One region of the Acinetobacter sp. AR2-3 genome, then DNA from elsewhere that is predicted to be linked to it. Evidence: predicted binding sites of a transcription regulator. Region 1 holds the regulator's gene; the other holds the start of a gene.
What was found. Region 1 encodes PhoB, which activates phosphate uptake and scavenging genes when phosphate is short. Its sites were predicted from a motif close to TGTCATNAANCTGTCATAA; they were not measured.

Region 1 (10,290 bases):
AAATATACTGCTTTTGAATTGCACAACGAATTCGTTCTGCAATCACCAGGCTGTCTTGTAGCTGAGTATCTTCCAGGAGAGCGATAAACTCTTCCCCGCCAAAACGTGCCAGTACATCGCTATGCCGCATTTCTTTACGGGTCATCTCAGCAATCAGTTGTAGCACCCGATCACCAACATCATGCCCATAGCTATCATTAATATTTTTAAAATGATCCACATCAAACATCAACAGGCAGCTACTGGCATGTTTAGGCCATTGATGAATAGAGCGTTCAGCCATATCGACAAAATGGCGACGGTTGTAGAGTTGGGTCAAATCATCGGTATGGGCCAGATTCTTTAAGGTTTGATAGTTCCATTCATCAAGCAGGGAGCGCAAAAAAGAACGCCGCACATTCAGAATATTATTCCAGTTAATATAAATACTAAAAAACCACAGTGGACTAAAGACCACGCTAAAAATAAAGGCTTGAGAAGCACTCATGAACTGGGTCACCCCAAGCATGATAAACAGGGCAATCAAGATGGAGCAATAGACTGCGACTTTAAACTGGGTCTGCACACAGAGATTGGCGATGAGAATAAAGATCGCAGAGGCATAAATATAGGTAGCAACATGGGGACTGGTTGAAAGCGCGAGTAAGCCAATCCATGCCGCTGCAGCCACAGTGGTACCTATCGGCAAGATTCTGTCCAGAATCTGAATGTTTTTATGTTTTTTAAACAGGTAATAACAGCAAAACATGGCGCCCAGAACCAGAACGACGCGCATCAGACCAGAAATAAAAAACATGTCTGGAATAATCAGAATATCGGCAAAGAAATACAGTAAAAAGGCAATTTGCGCCAGATAGTTAATTTGACGCAAGTTATGATGACTATGCGTATAGACATAATCATGAAAATACTGCTGAAACGGGGCAGGAATACGGGCATGAGGATCTGTTAGCGCCTGTTCAATCAGCTGACGGTTCTGCAGATCACATTCAGATAATTTCAGTGATTTATCGGTCGTCGAATTTTGAAAAGATACATTCGCCGTTGAATATATATTCTCATTCTGAGCAGACATGTCCTGGTCCAGTGTTATTTTTATAGGTGCCTATTATGCCGTGGTTGAGTAAAAAATAACCTCCCAAAAATTGGGTATCCGGGAAGTTTTTAAAGCTAAAACGTAACAAAATTTGTGTTTTGTAAAATTGAAAGCGATTGAAATACATGAATAATCATCTTATTCATTGGGATATTTGGTTGTTATGGATTCGTTTCACGTGAAACATAAATGATATTCCTGACCTTCAGTTTATTTAAACTCATAACGCCATGTGCCTAAATCATGATTGCCTTGCTAAAACTTAATTTTGGGGGCTTTGGATACAAATCCCATCTGCCTTTCAGGATTTAAATTAATGAGACTAGTGAGGCGTTTTATACGTATCTAAATATTTCCAGGGATAGATTTTGCCCATAGACCCTGTACATTGTCCTGAACAGAGAGGCATCTTGAATCGGTCAAATGCATGTCTCACCCACTCAAAAGTAGAATGAAAATGCCGAGGTAAGCTCAGCCATGTCGAATAATAGTGATATTGAACTGTCGAATTCCGATGATTGTGAAAAGTATGTGAATCAGTTTATTCAGGAGTTTCCTTTACGTCGCGCGGAAATCGGACAGGGCACCGTGATTAAACGTGCCTTGCCAAGCAGACATAAGCGCATGATTGGTGCCTGGTGTTTTCTGGATCATGCGGGTCCGGCCATTTTCCCGCAAGGAGATGGTCTGGATATCGGACCACATCCGCACATTGGTCTGCAGACCTTTACATGGATGATCGAAGGCAGCATGATGCACAATGACAGTCTGGGAAATCAGCAGTTGATTCGTCCCAAGCAGGTCAATCTGATGACCTCGGGTTATGGCATTTCACATACCGAAGTCTCTCCTGAAAGTGAAACGCATATGCATGCAGCGCAGTTATGGATTGCCTTGCCGGATGACAAGATCAATATGGCACCGGGTTTTGAACATTATCCTGAATTGCCGGTCATAAATGAGCAAGGCATTGAATTTACCGTGCTGGTCGGAGAATATTTAAAAACGAGATCACCAGTTAAAGTACATAGTGAATTGCTAGGTGTGGATGTGTATGCAGCTGAAAGTAGCAGTATGCGCTTGCCGCTGAATCCGAAATTTGAATATGGTTTTATGGTGCTTGAAGGGACGGCCAGCATCAATGGGCATGAACTGACAGAGGATAATATGTTGATCCTTGAGCCGGGCTTACAGCAGGTCAATGCTGAAATTCATGCCGGGAGTCGGGTGTTATTGATTGGTGGGGAACCATTTGAAAGCCCGATTTTACTGTGGTGGAATTTGGTCGGGCGTACGACAGAGGAACTTAAAATTGCGCGGGAACAATGGATTGAAGGTCATGAACGTTTTGGTTCCATTCCTGCCTATGATGGACCACGTTTAGAAGCGCCTGCATTTCCAGACCAGATGCGGGCTTCCCGATAAATGCTAAAAATGATGGGAATATGGAACGCTGTCTGAGTTGAACTCAAATAATGAATCTGCAACATAGGATACATATCATTACAGTCATCAAAAAATGAGCTAGAGTCTGCTGCTTTTTGCTATGCTCAGTGGGCAAAAACAATAAAATCATGAGTCTAATATGCGTGTTTTACATCATCTCGAACAATCACGATCATTTCGTATCCTGTGGGCCATGGAAGAATTAGGACTGGATTACGAGGTTAAATACTATAAACGTCAGCCCAACCTTTCTGCGCCACCGGCCTTAAAACAGATCCATCCGTTGGGCAAAGCCCCGATTCTGGTCGATCAGGGTCAGGTACTGGCAGAATCTGCGGCGATCCTGGAATATTTGCAGGAAACTTATGATGAAAAGCAGCAGTTTCGCCCAGAAGATATTGCCGACAAGGCCCAGTACCGTTACTGGATGCATTATGCGGAAGGCTCGTTAATGCCGCTGCTGGTGATGCAACTGGTAATGACCACAGTGCCTAAACATACGCCTTTGCTGATTCGACCTGTGGCCAAGAAAATCTGTGATGGGGTGAAAAAGCAATTTGTACAGAGCCGTTTAAAAGATCATATCCAGTTTCTGGAAAGCTATTTGAGTGAGCATGATTATTTTGCCGGGCATTTCAGTTTTGCGGATATTCAGATGAGTTTTCCTTTGGAGGCCATGCAGAGCCGGACGGGTCAAAGCTATCCAGCGATTCAAGCCTATCTGAAACGGGTGTCGCAACGTGCTGCCTATGCGCGTGCACTGTCCAAAGAAAAACAGATCAGCTCTTAAACGCTTAAAAGAAAAGGTGCCGATGGCACCTTTTTTGAGGGTTATCTTATTCTGGAAAGCTGAGACGCTCTTTGGGGAAAACTACCTTAAATGTGGAACCTTGGTTTTCCTTGGACTCAATTTCTAGATGTGCCTGATGTTGCATCAGCACATGTTTAACAATTGCCAATCCCAAACCGGTACCACCAGTACGGCGACTGCGGTCTGAATCGATGCGGTAAAAACGCTCGGTCAGACGTGGCAGATGTTTGGGATCAATACCGATGCCGTTATCTTGCACCACAAAATAGGCGGATTCACCATCATCATGCCAGCCGATGGTGATGGTACCCCCTTTAGGCGTATACTTGATGGCATTGGTGATCAGATTGCTAAAAGCGCTGGCCAGCTCCATATCTGAACCGATCAGATCGCAATGACTGTCAATGTCCAGATTCAGGGTATGACCATAATCAATATTATAGGCCTGGGCATCATCGAATAGTTGGTTCATCAGACTCGGCATTTCAATGATCTGGTTTTTGGCAATATTCTTATCATTTTCCAGACGTGACAGCAGCAGCAGGTCGTTGACCAGAGCATTCATGCGTCGGGTTTGCGACTGCATCTGATCAAAAGCGCGTTTCCAGCGTGGATTAATATCTTCCTGATCGGTAAAGGTTTCAATATAACCGCTGAGTACGGTCAAAGGAGTGCGCAGTTCATGTGAAATATTGTCGACAAAATCCTTTCGCATCTGTTCCAGATTGTGCATCCGGGTCACATCATAAGCGACCAGTACCCGACTTTCTCCGCCAAAACGGGTCATTTTGACCTGCACATAATGGTCTTCAAACAGCGAAGAACGCATTTTCAGGCCGTCCGGGGATTCATCAATATGGTGATAGTATTCGATAAAGCTTGGTTGGCGTAACAAGGTCAGGATATTACGGCGACGGTCATCACTGGAGATTCCGAGCAGACGTTCGGCTGCCGGATTCCACCATTCAATCTGCTGGTTTTCATCAAGCAGCACCACAGCTTCTTGCAAGGCCACCAGTGAAGACTGGGCACGGTCGATCAGTTCGACCATTTCCGCCTGAACAATCCGTTCCTGACGTTGGGCGCGATAAACATTGAAAAGTAGCGCACCCCAAATCCCGCCAATATTCGGCGGAACATCATAAGGACGATTGGAAATCCATTCATTGACCAGATATAAGGAACGCATTTGGGTCGCAAAGAACGCCACGAAGGCAATTACGATACAAATCCAGAAATACCCAATCCCAAAACCGATAAAGCTGGCGATAATCAGGAAAAAAGCCAGTAGGCGTAAATCCTGCTTCGCAAAATCCCATAAACTGCTGTAACGGATTCTTTTGTGTTCGCGTGCCAGTTCGGGGACAGGGTAGGGTTCATACATAAAACAAGATTTACCTTAAAAGATATTAACCTAAAGCGACATCTGAACGCGTCGAGAAACGATACCCCGTTCCGCGAACGGTCTGTACAAAACGGTCTACACCATAAGGTTCCAGCACTTTACGCAAACGGCGGATATGCACATCGATAGTCCGGTCTTCAATATAGACGTTACCGCCCCAAACCTGATCCAGCAATTGCGCACGGGTATAGGCACGTTCCGGATGGGTCATGAAGAATGCCAGTAAACGGTATTCAGTCGGACCCATTTCCAGAATGTTGTTACCAAAATTCACCCGCTGGCTGACCGGATCCAGAATCAAGCCGTTGGCATCAATAGTTTTTTCACCGCTCAGGGCATTGGCGCGGCGCAGTACCGCCTTAATCCGCGAGACCAGTTCCCGGGTCGAGAACGGCTTGGTCATGTAGTCATCGGCACCAGCATCCAGACCTTGTACCTTATGGTCTTCTTCACCACGCGCTGTGAGCATGATCACCGGAATTTCTGACAGGCTTTCATCACGTTTCAGACGACGACATAAGTCCACACCGCTGACACCACCCGGCATCATCCAGTCCAGCAAAATTAATGCCGGACGCTGATCCACAATCATCTGATGCGCCTGCTTGGCATCTTCTGCCTGTAAGCACTGAAAACCGGCCATATCCAGAGAGGTATGGATCATTTCCCGAATCGGGAGCTCGTCATCGACGATTAATATGTAGTCATCTTTCACAACGCAATACCCTATTTCATGTAAACGGTGAACCGTTTTATATTTATGACAGGCTTATTACAAAGACTAATTATGACAGTATCATTGCAGAAAGGGAAAAACTGCTGATATTCGCAAAGATTTGTGACAAATATAATGCAGAAACTTGTTAAAAAATCATAAATTAATTTTACTCATTTCCGTAGTACAGCATAAATATTTCATTCACTACAGAAAAGATGGAAACCTATTAAGCACAGGATTTAACAGCTATTTTTTCTCGGAAAATGACTCGAGCAGCGCCAAAAAAATCACACTACAAGACGATAAAACTTCCTCAAGCGAATGTTTAAAACCGCTCATCACCCAACGAATAGCAATTTGGGTGACATAGCCATTTAAACCGGTCGACACCAGTGAAATTTCCTGCTCGCTGCGATTTAATTGCGGCATCATCAACATGACGAAGGCATGAATCATGCGGTCGAAACGTGACATGGTTTCATGGATGGTGGCCTGATTATGCAGTTCCTGCACCAGCATGGCATCGATATAAATGATCCGTGCCATGCGCGGATTATCACGCAGGGTAGTGAGCAGCGCAGTCAGACCCGCTTTGATCATTTTTTTTGGATCGGTCGAGGCTTGCATCATGGCCTGCATCACATTCTGTTGCAGCTCATCAATCAGTTTCAAAAAAATGGTCTGAAACAAATCTTCACTTTTCTTGAAAGATTCATAAAAATAACGTTCGGTCAGCTTGGCCTCATTGCAAATATCTTTCACTGTCACTGAAAAAAAGCCGTGACTGCCATAAGCTTCAATCCCGGCTTCAATCAGCTTTTCACGACGTGCCTGCTGCCGTTCAGCCATCGACAGTCCTTTAAACTGACGTTCCTTGGTCTTGGGGGGGCGTGATTTTGCTGCTGAATCGGTTGAATCAGTCATAAGGCCTGTGTGCTCATCTGTATGAAGATTTCGAATATCTTAGCAATAAATCACGCTCAGACCTATATGGAAATTCTGCCTTGAAATTTGGCCTCTAAGGACATGGGATAATTATTGACAATCTATATTGTCAAAACTATATTGAGGATCTGTGCTAACTCCTGAAACAACAGAACAAGATCCTGCTGTCATGGAAGGGCAGTGGTTTACATAAGGAAATTGAATGAAAAATTTTAAAAATAAAGTCGCTGCGATTACCGGTGCAGGTTCGGGTATTGGCCAGCAACTGGCAGTATTACTGGCTCAGCAGGGTTGTCACTTGGCGCTGAGTGATATCAATGAACAGGGTCTGGCGCAAACCGTGGAATTACTCCAAGGGACTGATGTTCGTATCACGATTCAAAAAGTGAACGTGGCTGAATTAGAACAGGTGCGTAGCTGGGCGGCACAGGTGGAACAGGATCATGGCAGTGTCAATATGATCTTTAACAATGCCGGCGTTGCACTGGGTTCAACCGTTGAAGGGGCATCTTATGAAGAACTGGAATGGATTGTCGGAATCAATTTCTGGGGCGTGGTTTACGGTACCAAAGAATTCTTACCTTTGATCAAGAAAACTGGCGATGGCCATATCATCAATATTTCCAGCCTGTTTGGTCTGACTGCTCAACCGACCCAGTCTGCTTATAACGCAACCAAATTTGCAGTACGTGGCTTTACTGAATCCCTGCGTCAGGAACTGGACATGGAAAACTGCGGAGTCAGTGCACTGTGTGTGCATCCGGGGGGTATCCGTACCAACATTGCCAATGCAGCAAAAATGAATAACAGTCTGCTAACTTTAGGTATGAATCCGGAAAAATCGGCCCGTAATTTTAATAAATTATTGCGTTGTCCACCTGCAGAAGCCGCTCGTCAAATTCTGGAGGCGGTACAAAAAGACAAGCGCCGTCTGCTGATCGGTAATGATGCTAAAGCAATTGACCTGATTCAGCGGATTTTACCAACCGGTTATCAGCATGTCACTGCACTGGCGACCCAGTTTGGCAAAAAGAAGAAAAAATCTGCTTAAAAAATTGCAGAACAGACCCGCGAAAGCGGGTTTTTTATCGCTGTAATAGGGTCTATTTTTTGCGACTAAGAGTGTTAGCTACTGTAATACTTCTAGGTACATAAAACCTTGCATCTAAATCAACGCTTCAACCGTTTTTTTCTTCCAGACAAACTGATAATACAGTCCCTGCAAAATACACAGGCTGACAAAGGCCAATGCATAGGCATACCAGATACCTTCTAGGCCCCACCACTGACTAAAAAGATAAGCGGCGGGAACTTCAATACAGAGAATGGCAAAAATATTGATCAGCATTGGTACGGTTACCGTACCACTTGAACGCATGATCGAAGCAAAAATGGCGCTGGCGCCAAAAAACAGAATTGACCACAGCACAATAAACAGCAGTTGTTGTCCCAGTACTACAACCTTAGGATCGGTAATAAACAGCGCCATCAGATATTTGGAGAACAGATAAGCCAGAATCACCAGACTGCCGGTAAACAGGATATTCATACTCAGTGCAGTCCGAGTAACTTTATTCAGCAGATCTGATTTACCTGCGCCAATCGCTTGCGCACCAAATACAGATGCGGCAATCGCAATCGACAAAGCCGGAAATTGAATATAATTTAAGACCTGATTGACTGCGCCATAGGCCGCTGTTGCTTCTGCACCATAGCGGTTGACCAGTCCGACAATTACCAGTCCGGCAACTGAAGTGGTGACCATTTGCACACCAGTAGGAACCCCCAGTTTCAAGATCATTCTGCTCAACTGAGGCTGATGACGAATATTTTTTAATAAGGCCCAGTCCAGTCTGAGCGGATGTTGCCTATGATTTAAATACAGGATTAAAAACAACAGGACCGCCAGATTTCCAAGAATGGTGGCAATCGCCGGCGAGATAATGCCCATTTTAGGAAAACCAAAATAACCGCCAATCAGGACCGGTGTCACCACCACCCCCACCCCAATGGTAAGTGCGGAAGCAAACAGGGGGGTGGTACTATCCCCAACACCGCGCAAGATGGAAGTATAAATAATATAGATAAAGATTAAGGGACTACCCGCCAGCATCCACTGCACATAAGGCAGGGACAAATGCATTACATCCGGATCTGTGCCGAGTGCCAAGAGAATATTCTCAGCAAAAATTACCCCGAGAAGCGCAATCAAACTGCCGCCAATTAAAGTCATAAATAAAGTTGAACCGACCACACAGCGCACTTTTTCTATATTTTTTCCACCCCAAGCCTGTCCAATCAGTACGGTAGAACCGGCAGACAAACCAATCACAAAGGCCATCAGACAAAACAGGATCGGGAAAAAAACGGCAACAGCAGCAATCGCATTCACTCCGAGCATTTGTCCCACAAAAACCGTATTGATCGTGCCGGAGAGACTTTGCAGGATATTGGTCGCAATCAATGGCAGCAGAAAAACCAGAAAGGCTTTCCATAAATTCTGTTGATGAATCAGTGAGTGCTGTGCCATGCGACATCCTGTGATTGAATTATCATCTATTTGTTGATGCAGCTATTATTCGGCAGAATGTAAAAAAAAGCCTTAGCTTTTAAGTAACTAAGGCATTTATTTTATGAGATTTTTAGTTAAAAAATGAGTTAAACCTTTGAAAGAATTTGACCTGCCTGGATCAGAGTTTGTTCTTTTTTTGCAAAGCAGAACCTGAGCAGACGTAAATCGGCAGGAGGGTGCTGGTAGAACGCGGAGACTGGAATCGCGACAATCCCATGTTGTTCTGCCAGAAAATGGCACATGGAAAAATCATCGAGCTCAGGCCGAATCTCTGAATAATCTAAGTTCTGAAAATAAGTCCCTTGAGAAGGTGTCCATTTAAAGCGTGATGTTTCAATGGATGAGTTAAATAAATCCCGTTTGTTTTGATAGAAAGAGGACAGTTTAGGTATATGCTCAGGATGCAGTTGCATATATTCCGCCAAGGCAACCTGAACGGGTGTCACACCGCAGAAACTGGCAAACTGATAAATCTGTCTGAATATTTTCATCAGTGCCGGTGCAGCAATGCAAAATCCGGTTTTCCAGCCAGTGACATGGAAGGTTTTACCAAAAGAGCCAATCACGAAGCTACGCTCGCGAAGTTCTGGAAATGACCATGCCGAATAGTGCTGAACGCCGTCAAAAACCAGATGTTCATAGACTTCATCCGACAGCACCACAATATTGCGCTCGCGAATCAGCTCGATCAGCTGTTGCCAGTCTGCCTTGGACCAGACACTCCCACTCGGGTTATGCGGAGTATTCACGACAATCATGCGGGTACGGTCATTAATGACATCTTTGACCTGATTCCAGTCCACAGAAAAATCAGGATGCTGCAAAGCAATATGCACTGGCTTTGCCCCGACCAGTTGTACCGCAGGGCCATAACTGTCGTAGCTTGGATCGAAAATAATCACTTCTTCCCCGGCGCGTACCGTGGCTTGAATGGCACAAAAAATCGCAATTGTCGCTCCAGGGGTAATCGTGATTTCTTCGACAGGATCAATCATCAGTTGATCACGCTGCTGATATAGATCTGCCACCAGACTTCGCAAGACTGGCAGACCATCTCCCGGAGCGTACTGGTTAAATCCGTTCTGGCTGGCCCGGTTTAAAGCTTCAATCAAGGCGGGAGGTGCTGCAAAGTCCGGAAATCCTTGAGAAAGATTCAAGGCTCCCAGTTTTTGTGCCAAGGCAGACATGGTGCTAAAAATAGTCACGCCCAAATCAGGTAATTTAGAAGGGAGTTTCAGCATGTCCTTGGCCTTGAAGAATGAGATTTGAATGAGTGTAGCAGCAAGTTCAGTATAGG
Region 2 (10,290 bases), on a different contig from region 1:
AATTTGGTGCTGTTTATACTCATTTTTATCTTAAATTAAGTAAATTTTGCCTGATTCAGTTAAAGATCCCCTCATAAGAGGGGATTTTTCATATTCGATACGAATGGATTCTTCCCCTTTATCAAAGGTGAGAAGCATCGCTTCGCAAGGAGGGGGATTAAACCACAGAATCATCCAAATTCGGCGCTAACCAACGTTTCGCCTCATCTAACGTCCAACCTTTACGCTTCGCATAATCTTCCAACTGATCGCCAGAGATTTTACCCACGTTAAAGTATTCAGTTTCAGGGTTTGCATAGTAGAAACCACTGACTGATGAAGGTGGCCACATTGCAAAACTACTAGTTAAGTAAGTTCCGATCTTATCAGTCGTACCTAACCAATCAAACAGCGGCGCTTTTTCAGAATGTTCAGGACAAGCAGGGTAGCCCGGTGCAGGACGAATACCGACATATTTCTCTTTGATCAATTCTTCATTAGAAAGCTGTTCGTCTGCCTGGTAGCCCCAGAACTCTTTACGAATACGTTGGTGCAAGTGTTCTGCAAATGCTTCTGCAAAACGGTCGCCCAAAGCTTGAACCATAATCGCGTTATAGTCATCACCTTTGGCTTTGTATTCTTGAGAAAGTTCTTCCGCACCAAAGATCGACACGGTAAAACCACCCAAGTAATCCTGCGCCACATCTTTAGGGGCAATAAAGTCAGCCAAAGAGTAGTTTGCTTTACCTGTGACTTTGTCAGACTGCTGACGAAGGTGCTCAAAGCTGTGTGTTACATTGCCATTTGCATCAGTCACCGCAACGGTATCTGCTGCGACACGGTTTGCAGGGTAAATACTGAAGGTTGCACGCGCATCGAAACGTTTGTTTTCGATAATGTCTTTCAGCATTGCTTGTGCTTGTTCATACAAGTCACGCGCGGCTTCACCCACCACTTCATCTTCTAGGATTTTCGGGAATTTGCCCGCTAGACTCCAGGAAATAAAGAACGGTGTCCAGTCAAAATATTCCACCAAAGCTTCAAGCGGATAATTGGTAAAGGTTTCTGAACCAATGAAGTTTGGTTTAACCGGTGCATTCTTGTCGAAATCGATCTTGAAGCCGTTTTCGACTGACTCTTGATAAGACAATTTCGCCGCTTTCGGTTGCTTGTTCGCAAGACGGGTACGAATTTTTTCATAATCCGCTGCATAGTCAGCCAAAAGTTTTGGTTTCATTTCAGGAGAGAGCAACTGCGTTGCTACACCCACAGCACGCGAAGCATCCGCGGTATAAAGCACGCCATCATTATGATATTGCGGTGAGATTTTCACTGCGGTATGCGCTTTAGAAGTCGTCGCACCACCAATCATCAGTGGAATGTTAAAGCCTTTGCGCTGCATTTCTTTGGCAACAAAGACCATTTCATCCAGAGACGGCGTGATCAGACCAGACAAACCGATGATATCGACTTTTTCATCAATCGCAGTTTGCAGAATCTTCTCGCATGGCACCATCACGCCCAGATCCACGATGTCATAACCATTACAGCCTAATACTACGCCAACGATGTTTTTACCGATGTCGTGTACATCACCTTTCACCGTAGCCAGCAGGATTTTACCTTTAGCTTCAGCTTGGGTTTTCTCGGCCTCAATGAACGGGTTCAACCACGCTACAGCCTGTTTCATCACACGTGCAGATTTGACTACTTGTGGCAAGAACATTTTACCGGCACCGAACAGATCGCCGACTACGTTCATACCCGCCATCAATGGACCTTCAATCACATCCAGTGGACGTGTAGAGTTTAAACGAGCTTCTTCAGTATCCTGGTCGATATAAGTCGTGATGCCTTTTACCAATGCATATTCAAGCCGTTTTTCAACAGACTCATTACGCCATTCCAGATTTTCTTCGGCTTTTTGCGTACCACTTTGACCACGGTATTTTTCAGCAACCGCAAGTAGTTTTTCGGTTGCTTCCTGACCGCTTTCACCCTGGTTCTGGTTTAAAACAACATCTTCAACCGCTTCTTTCAATTCTTTATCGATGTCATCGTAAATCGCCATCTGACCGGCATTTACAATACCCATAGTCATGCCTTGCTGAATGGCATGGTACAGGAACACCGAGTGAATCGCTTCACGTACCGGTTCGTTACCACGGAACGAGAACGATACGTTCGACACACCACCAGAAATCATCGCATTTGGCAGGTTCTGTTTAATCCAGCCAGTCGCTTCAATAAAGTCCACGCCATAGTTGTTGTGTTCTTCAATACCGGTCGCAATCGCAAAGACGTTCGGGTCAAAGATAATATCTTCAGAGGGGAAGCCCACTTCATTCACCAGAACATCATATGAACGCTTACAGATTTCTTTTTTGCGCGCAGCTGTATCGGCCTGACCATCTTCATCAAATGCCATCACGATCACCGCAGCACCATATTGACGGCAGAGGCGGGCACGTTCGACAAACTCGTCATGACCTTCTTTCAGGGAAATCGAGTTCACCACGGCTTTACCTTGCACACATTTCAGGCCTGCTTCGATAATCTCCCATTTAGAAGAATCCAGCATGATTGGTACACGTGAAATATCCGGCTCAGAAGCAATCAGATTCAGGAAATGCACCATCGCACCTTGTGAATCGAGCATACCTTCATCCATGTTGATGTCAATGATTTGTGCACCGGCTTCAACCTGTTGACGGGCAACATCAAGCGCTTCGGCGAAGTTTTCTTCACGAATCAGACGCAGGAATTTTTTCGAACCGGTGACGTTGGTACGTTCACCCACGTTCACAAACAGTGAATCTTTGGTGATGTTAAATGGCTCTAAACCGCTTAAACGACACGCCGGTTCAATTTCAGGAATTTGACGAGGGGTAATGCCTGCAACAGCATTTGCAATCGCGCGGATATGATCCGGCGTAGTACCACAGCAACCACCGGTAATATTAATTAAGCCACTTTCAGCAAATTCTTTAATGAAGGCCGCAGTTTCTTCAGGTGTTTCATCATAACCACCAAAGGCATTTGGCAAGCCAGCGTTTGGATGTGCTGAAACAAAGGTATCGGCAACGTCAGACACGGTTTTCACGTGTGGGCGCATCGCATCTGCACCTAGGGCACAGTTAAAGCCGATAGATAACGGCTCTGCATGGCGCATCGAGTTCCAGAAGGCTTCAGCGGTTTGACCAGTCAATGTACGACCTGATGCATCCGTGATCGTACCTGAAATCATGATTGGCAGTTCATAGCCTAATTCTTTAAAGACTTCTTTTACTGCAAAGATGGCAGCTTTGGCATTTAAAGTATCGAACACAGTTTCGATCAGGATGATGTCTGCACCACCTTCGATCAAGGCCTTGGTCGATTCAATATAGTCAACTTTGAGTGCATCAAAAGTGATGTTACGGAACGCCGGATCATTCACGTTTGGAGAAATAGAAGTGGTACGCGATGTCGGACCAATCACACCGGCTACAAAGCGTGGTTTTTCAGGCGTTGAATATTTGGCACAGGCTTCTTTGGCCAGACGCGCTGCTTCACGGTTAATCTCGGGAACCAGATCTTCCATGTGGTAATCCGACATTGAAACGCGGGTACCGTTAAAGGTGTTGGTTTCAATAATGTCGGCGCCAGCTTCCAAGTAAGCTTCATGAATGCCTTGAATGATTTGTGGCTGAGTCAGCACCAGCAAATCATTATTACCTTTGAGATCATAGGCCCAGTCAGCAAAACGCTCACCACGATAATCGGCTTCTTCCAGTTTATGGCGCTGGATCATGGTACCCATCGCACCATCGATAATTAAAATTCTTTTGGCAAGAAGTTCTTTTAAAGTGGTAAGTGTAGACATTCAAACTTTCTCAGCAGAAATCAAAAAAAACGACGCTAATCTTAGCAGATTAGTTGGCTGATTTCTGCTGAGATTGCTCAGAATGATGGATAAGCATGATATGAAAATTTGATAAGTCATCTAGAAAAACAACAAGTTTTAACATGCGGATCAGAAAATAATGCAATCTCGAATCTGATTCGATGCCTTACAGACAAGAAACAGGATCAGAAAATTAAGCTGATGCTTTCATTCATGAAATTGTCATATTGATGGCTTATGCTGTGCAAATGAAACTTTTGCTCTGCTTGATGACAGGTAGGGCATGAATCGTTTTGGTAGCAAAATATGTGCGGTTGCTAAGCTTAAATAAGCTGGAATCCTCTCTTAAGTAATTGATATATAAAATCAAAATCTAGTATTTTAGTCGGAATTAAACAGGACGAATAGCAGCAAGAAAATCCAAATAATTGCTTCATATGACAGCAGTTTGTCATATAATTGTCACAATTTAACTGAACAATATGGGGATTCTTGAATCCTCTATTCCTGCTTGCATGAATCCTAATCAAACTCCCGTAGATTCAGCACACGGGTCGGCTTCCCAAAAGTCGACCAATGTTCATGTGCCAACACCGAAATTCTTTATGCCGGTGTTCCTGACTCTTATTATCACTACGCTGATTTATATCGGCTTCCAGTTGTCTGCAGATTTAGCGCATGTACCGGCCTTGGGCTTGTATTCAGTTATTTTGTTAGCGACGGCACTTTTTATTGCGTTGAGCTTTGAGTTCGTCAATGGCTTTCACGATACCGCCAATGCTGTGGCCACAGTCATTTATACCAATGCACTTTCAGCTCCTGTCGCAGTGATGTGGGCCGGCTTCTGTAATTTCCTTGGGGTTATGGTCGCCAGTGGTGCGGTCGCTTACGGCATTATTGCGTTATTGCCAGTCGAGCTGATCATGAATGTCGGCTCCGGAGCAGGTTTTGCCATGGTTTTTGCCATGCTGATCGCGGCAATTCTCTGGAATCTGGGAACCTGGTTCCTCGGTATTCCGGCATCCAGTTCACATACCCTGATCGGTTCGATTCTGGGTGTGGGCATCATGAACTATATTCTGAATGCCGGTACTGGCGCTTCAGGTATAGACATGGAGCAAGTCATGAAAGTCGGTAAGGCGCTATTATTCTCGCCTTTAATCGGTTTTGCATTTGCTGCAATTGTGTTCCTGCTGGTGAAAAAAATCTTCAAGCGTCAACTGGAATTGTTCCAGCCACCTGAAGGTAACAAGCCACCGCCACCATTGATTCGTGCCATGCTGATCTTTACCTGTACTGGGGTGAGTTTTGCCCATGGTTCAAATGACGGTCAAAAAGGTATGGGCCTGATCATGCTGATTCTGATCGGCTGTGTACCGTTGGCGTACTCGCTGAACAAGAATCTGGATGCACAACATATTCAATCTTTTGGTCAGTTATCTGCACAAACAGCGGATGTGATCTATCCAAATCATCAGGATATTCCGGATGAACAAGCCCGTGATGTCATTACCAAGTACATTCAGACCAAGGAAATTACCCCTGAAGTCGTGCCTGCATTGGCAAGCTTGACGGATCATCTGGGTGAGAAAGTCGGTAGCTATACCAGCATCAAGGATGTTCCTGAAGCTCAAGTATCTGAATTCCGTAATGACATGTATCTGAGCACTACAGCATTTAAGCGTCTGGATAAAGCAGAAGCTTTACCGGCAATGAGTGCTGCGCAGGAAAAAACAGTGGATGAATACCGTGACAATCTGGATTCATTCCTGCAATACATCCCGACCTGGGTAAAAGTGGCGACAGCCTTGGCACTCGGTCTGGGTACGATGGTCGGCTGGAAGCGTATTGTCGTGACTGTCGGTGAGCGTATTGGTAAACAGCATATGACTTATGGTCAGGGTATGTCTGCCGAACTTGTTGCGATGTCGACCATTGCGGCGGCAGATGGCTTTGGTATGCCGGTATCTACTACCCATGTATTGAACTCTGCAGTAGCAGGTACCATGGTGGCGAACAAGTCAGGTCTGAACTTCCAGATGGTGAAAACTATTCTGTCTGCTTGGATATTTACCTTGCCAGCAACGATCTGCCTGTCAGGCGGTTTGTATTGGGTACTGTTAAAAGTGTTCTAAGTTATTTAGACATAAAAAAAGCTGCTCTAGAGCAGCTTTTTTTATAGGTGATTTTTACCTCTCTCTGACCCTCACTTGCGCTTCGATTTAAAAGCGGTGCTTTAAAACTTGCTCAGGAGAGGGAATTACATTATTTATTCAAATAAAGCGAGTTTAATTTGAATAGTATTCATTTTATTAAAAAACGTTTCTTTAGATGCTTAATACTCATTTGAATCCATTGGGGAAGCTCCCTCTCCCTTTGGGAGATGAGAAGCACTGCTTCGCAAGGGTGAGGGGATAAACATTAAATAAAAGTTTATCTAACGTAGAAGAAGTCTCGAAAGAAGGAACTAAATTACTTCTTCAACTTACTTAATAATCCTTTTGGCAACTTCTCCGTTGCAAAACCATACAGCGCAGCAAAAGGCAATGCAGTACGCGCCAGATAAGCAACCCGCCACAAACCACCATGATTCGCGCCATGCATCATCAATTCAAGCGGATGGTTGAGTTTTACTTCAGGATTGGCCACCGATTCCGGATTACGCAGATCATGAATCCATAGTGCCGCCATAATCGCATTGGTGGTTTCAGGCGCGAAAGCTTCAACATCAAACAGGCTGGCACCGTTAAATGCGGCTTTTAATAGCGGATTCTTGGTCACGGAATAGGTGGTCGTCGAAGGCGCAATATTGATACTGACCCGTTGGCCTTGAGCGCGAGCCAAGGTGGCACGCCATTGCTGGATACGTTTTGCCAGCGCATAGTTCGGGCCTTGTTCAACTACTAGACAGTCACAAATGCCATATGCCTGATCACCAGACTGAATCAGTTCATGCGCATTTTTCTGGAAAAAATGTTTGCGGCTTAAAGTGGAAACACCTTTGGAGATGATTGCCTGTGCCTTGGAGCGTTCAGTATATTTTACTTTTGACGCTTCAATCACTTCACTCGGAACCGCATAAACATCGGTCGGCGTACACATGTACATCAGGCTGGTATTAGCTTTTTGCTGGCTGACATGCTGCATGATGGCATCCATCGCCATGGAGACCCGAACATGCTTTTCACCATCCAGATAGGCAATTGCAGCCAGATCCAGATCCTGCTCGAACTGTAATAACCATTTGGCAATTTCAGGAATCTGGGTCAGCAAATTCGCCCCCAGTTTTTCTTTTAAAATATCAAGTGAAGTATCAGTAGGCAGGTCTTCAGTACATGGCGCATACAGCGTGGCATTGCCTTGGTTGATGGTATCAACAATCTTGCCCCATACACGGGTATTCGGCAGATCAATCGCTACAATATTGGCTTTCCATTTCGCCAGCCAGGTCAGAGGACCGGCTTCAGATGCTGCACCAAACAGCACCGCCGTCCGATCTGACAAGTCAAACCATTCAGGATGTACCACACATTCACGCAGGGCATTGGCATGACTGGTTTCCACGATGCCTTGGCTTTCCCAGCGCTCAATCTGCTCCAATAAGGCATCACCTTGCAGCTTTTGACCGTGGTAAGGCACATACCATTCTGGTGCCGATTTGCTATTACCTGTCAGCTTGAAGGTATGCAACTGACCTGCGGGCAGAGTTAAAGCATCTTGTAATACATACTTTTGACCATCACGGTAAAATTCAAAAGTCTGATGGGCCTTTGCCAATCCATCTTCAGCAATTTTCAAGCTGGCTTCAGGAGAACTCAGTCCCTGTTCGACCAGTTGCTTAAAATGTACTGTGTAGTGTTTGCGCCAGTTTTTTTCTGATTGTGCCTGTTGAGAACTGTGTGAATCGACATTGGCTAAGGCTGCTGCGATGATCGCGCGTCCTGCTTTGGAGCTACTTGGTTTTTGTTGCGGAGACTGAAGAGGAAATTGAAGACCGTCTGGTGTAATGGACATGCAAAATATCTCGAGAATGACAGTAATTAATATACAGATGTATATATTATCGCTGCAAAATTCAGTCCAAGATTGGCATTAAGTGACATCATCACTTTCTAATATATTACGAGATGTTTCAAACGAATAAGAGAGCAGTAGCTCTCTTATCCATTTTCAGTAGAAATATGAGGCTTAACTCATATGTGGCTTTATTCCTTCAATATTTAAAAAACCTGATTAAAACGGAACCTGCATCAGTTTATTCAGGAAATGCGGAATCAGGCGTGGCTCCAGAATAATCGTCATGACCACCCCGTAAGCCGCTCCCCATAAATGCGCGCTGTGATTAATGTTGCTATTGCCTTTTTTGCCTGACCAGATGCTATAAGCTACATACAGCACAGCAAAAATAATGGCAGGAACCGGAATGAAGAACACAAAGATCAACTTCCAAGGTTCAAACAGAATATAGGCAAAAAGTACAGCCGAGACTGCACCGGAAGCGCCGAGACTGGCCCAGCGCGCATCATTTTTATGCTTCAGGTAACTTGGCAGAATCGCTGCGATCAGACCACCGAGGTAAAACAGGATAAAACCCAGGTCATACAGATATTGACGATAAAAGCTTTCAATCACGCTGCCGAAGAAGAACAGGGTAATCATGTTAAACAAGAGATGAGCTCCATCCGCATGGATAAAGCCATGCGTAATAAAGCGGTCATATTGTCCACGTTGCAGTGCCGGTGGCCAGAAAATCAGGCGATTCATCACCGTCTCTTTGGAGAAAGCAATAAATGACACAATACAGGTGATCAGAATAATGGTCACGGTATGATTAAAAGGTAAATCAAGCATATAAATGATTCTAAGGGTGCCTATTTGCCAATTATCATGCCATTAAAATTAAGCTAAAGTTGTACTTTTATAATAAATCCGACAATTTTAGTTGATTTTTAAAAATTACCCCGCATCTTCAGTTAAAATGGTCGCTTGAGCTTGAGGAAATTATTGTTATGTCGACTGAGAACAGCAGCACTCCAGTTGTTGGTGAAATTCCCAACTTATTGATTACACCAACAGCACAAGAGTATTTAAAGGATCTACTGGATAAACAGAACACCCCGGGTATTGGTGTGCGTGTTTTTGTAGAGCATCCAGGTACTCCTCGCGCTGAATGTTGCATGGCCTATAGTGCACCTGATGAAGTTGTACCGACAGATTATAAGCAGGAATATCCTGATTTCCCTGCTTTTATCGACTCGCCATCTATTCCGTATTTACTCGATGCCGTGATTGACTACAACAAAGACCGTTTTGGTGGTCAGTTGACCTTCCGTGCGCCGAACTCTAAAGTGCCACGCGTGGGGCCAGATGCATCGGTAGAAGAGCGTATTACCTATGTCTTGCAGTCTGAAATTAACCCGGGTCTGGCAGGCCATGGCGGTAACTGTGCACTGGTTGAAGTCAAAGAAGACCCTGAAAAAGGTTTAACCGCTGTACTTAAATTTGGTGGTGGTTGCCAGGGCTGTTCAGCGATTGATATCACCTTGAAACAAGGCGTAGAAACAACGCTAAAACAGCATATTCCTGAATTGATGAATGTCGTTGATGAAACGGATCATAGTCAGTCTGAAGGTGCGTATATGAAATAAGCTGTTCTATATAACAGTTCATTTATAGCATATAAAAAAACCTCGAACTTTCGAGGTTTTTTTATATCTGGCTTAAAATTTAGTAAATATTAATGATAATAATTATCAATAGCAATTGAATTTGAGTAGAAAGCTGTTACACTTCGCAACCGAATAAACATGATTTCTTCATAAATATTGGGGCGCGCAAGGTATGAATAAGCCATTCTTAAAAACCACTTTGGCATTTGCTGTAACTTCACTCATGACGGGTAATGCATTTGCAGTCGAAGCTGTTGTTCCACAGGCGGAAGCGACTAAATTGCAAACGATTGTGGTGACCGCAACAGGTTATGAGCAAGATTTGGCTAAAGCACCAGCTTCCATTACCGTGATTGATCGTGAAGAATTAGATAAACGTGAATATAACGACATTACTGATGTACTGCGTAATACGCCCGGGGTAGTGGTTTCAGGTGCAGGTTCTGCACAGACCATCAGTATTCGTGGTATGAGTTCAAACTATACTTTGTTTCTGGTCGATGGTAAGCGTCAGTACGGCAAGGATGTCAATCCGAATGGAGACGATGGAGGTTTTGAGAAAAATATTCTGCCACCTATTTCAGCAATTGAACGTATTGAAGTGATCCGTGGTCCAGCTTCTACACTTTATGGTACAGATGCCATGGGCGGTGTAGTGAATATTATTACCAAAAAAGTGTCGGATGAATGGTCTGGCAATGTTGAATTGGGAACCACGATTCAGGACAGTAGCCGTTCAGGTGATATTAAAAATGC

Region 2: BFN00_RS04340 (inorganic phosphate transporter) is a predicted target of PhoB. The motif match lies at 4,315-4,333, and genes of this name have one in related genera.

The regions. Positions count from the first base shown of each region.
Region 1 covers NZ_MJIQ01000049.1:11,902-22,191, forward strand. Annotated here, with positions in the region: gene BFN00_RS09420 (GGDEF domain-containing protein) at 1-1,075, opposite strand, end outside; gene BFN00_RS09425 (pirin family protein) at 1,574-2,521, shown strand; gene BFN00_RS09430 (glutathione S-transferase family protein) at 2,682-3,332, shown strand; gene phoR (phosphate regulon sensor histidine kinase PhoR) at 3,379-4,737, opposite strand; gene phoB (phosphate regulon transcriptional regulator PhoB) at 4,763-5,473, opposite strand; gene BFN00_RS09445 (TetR/AcrR family transcriptional regulator) at 5,723-6,400, opposite strand; gene BFN00_RS09450 (SDR family NAD(P)-dependent oxidoreductase) at 6,624-7,472, shown strand; gene BFN00_RS09455 (MATE family efflux transporter) at 7,587-8,951, opposite strand; gene BFN00_RS09460 (methionine aminotransferase) at 9,080-10,234, opposite strand.
Region 2 covers NZ_MJIQ01000032.1:17,162-27,451, forward strand. Annotated here, with positions in the region: gene BFN00_RS04330 (hypothetical protein) at 1-23, opposite strand, end outside; gene metH (methionine synthase) at 158-3,844, opposite strand; gene BFN00_RS04340 (inorganic phosphate transporter) at 4,381-6,000, shown strand; gene BFN00_RS04345 (hypothetical protein) at 6,338-7,879, opposite strand; gene BFN00_RS04350 (rhomboid family intramembrane serine protease) at 8,099-8,716, opposite strand; gene nfuA (Fe-S biogenesis protein NfuA) at 8,875-9,513, shown strand; gene BFN00_RS04360 (TonB-dependent receptor domain-containing protein) at 9,707-10,290, shown strand, end outside.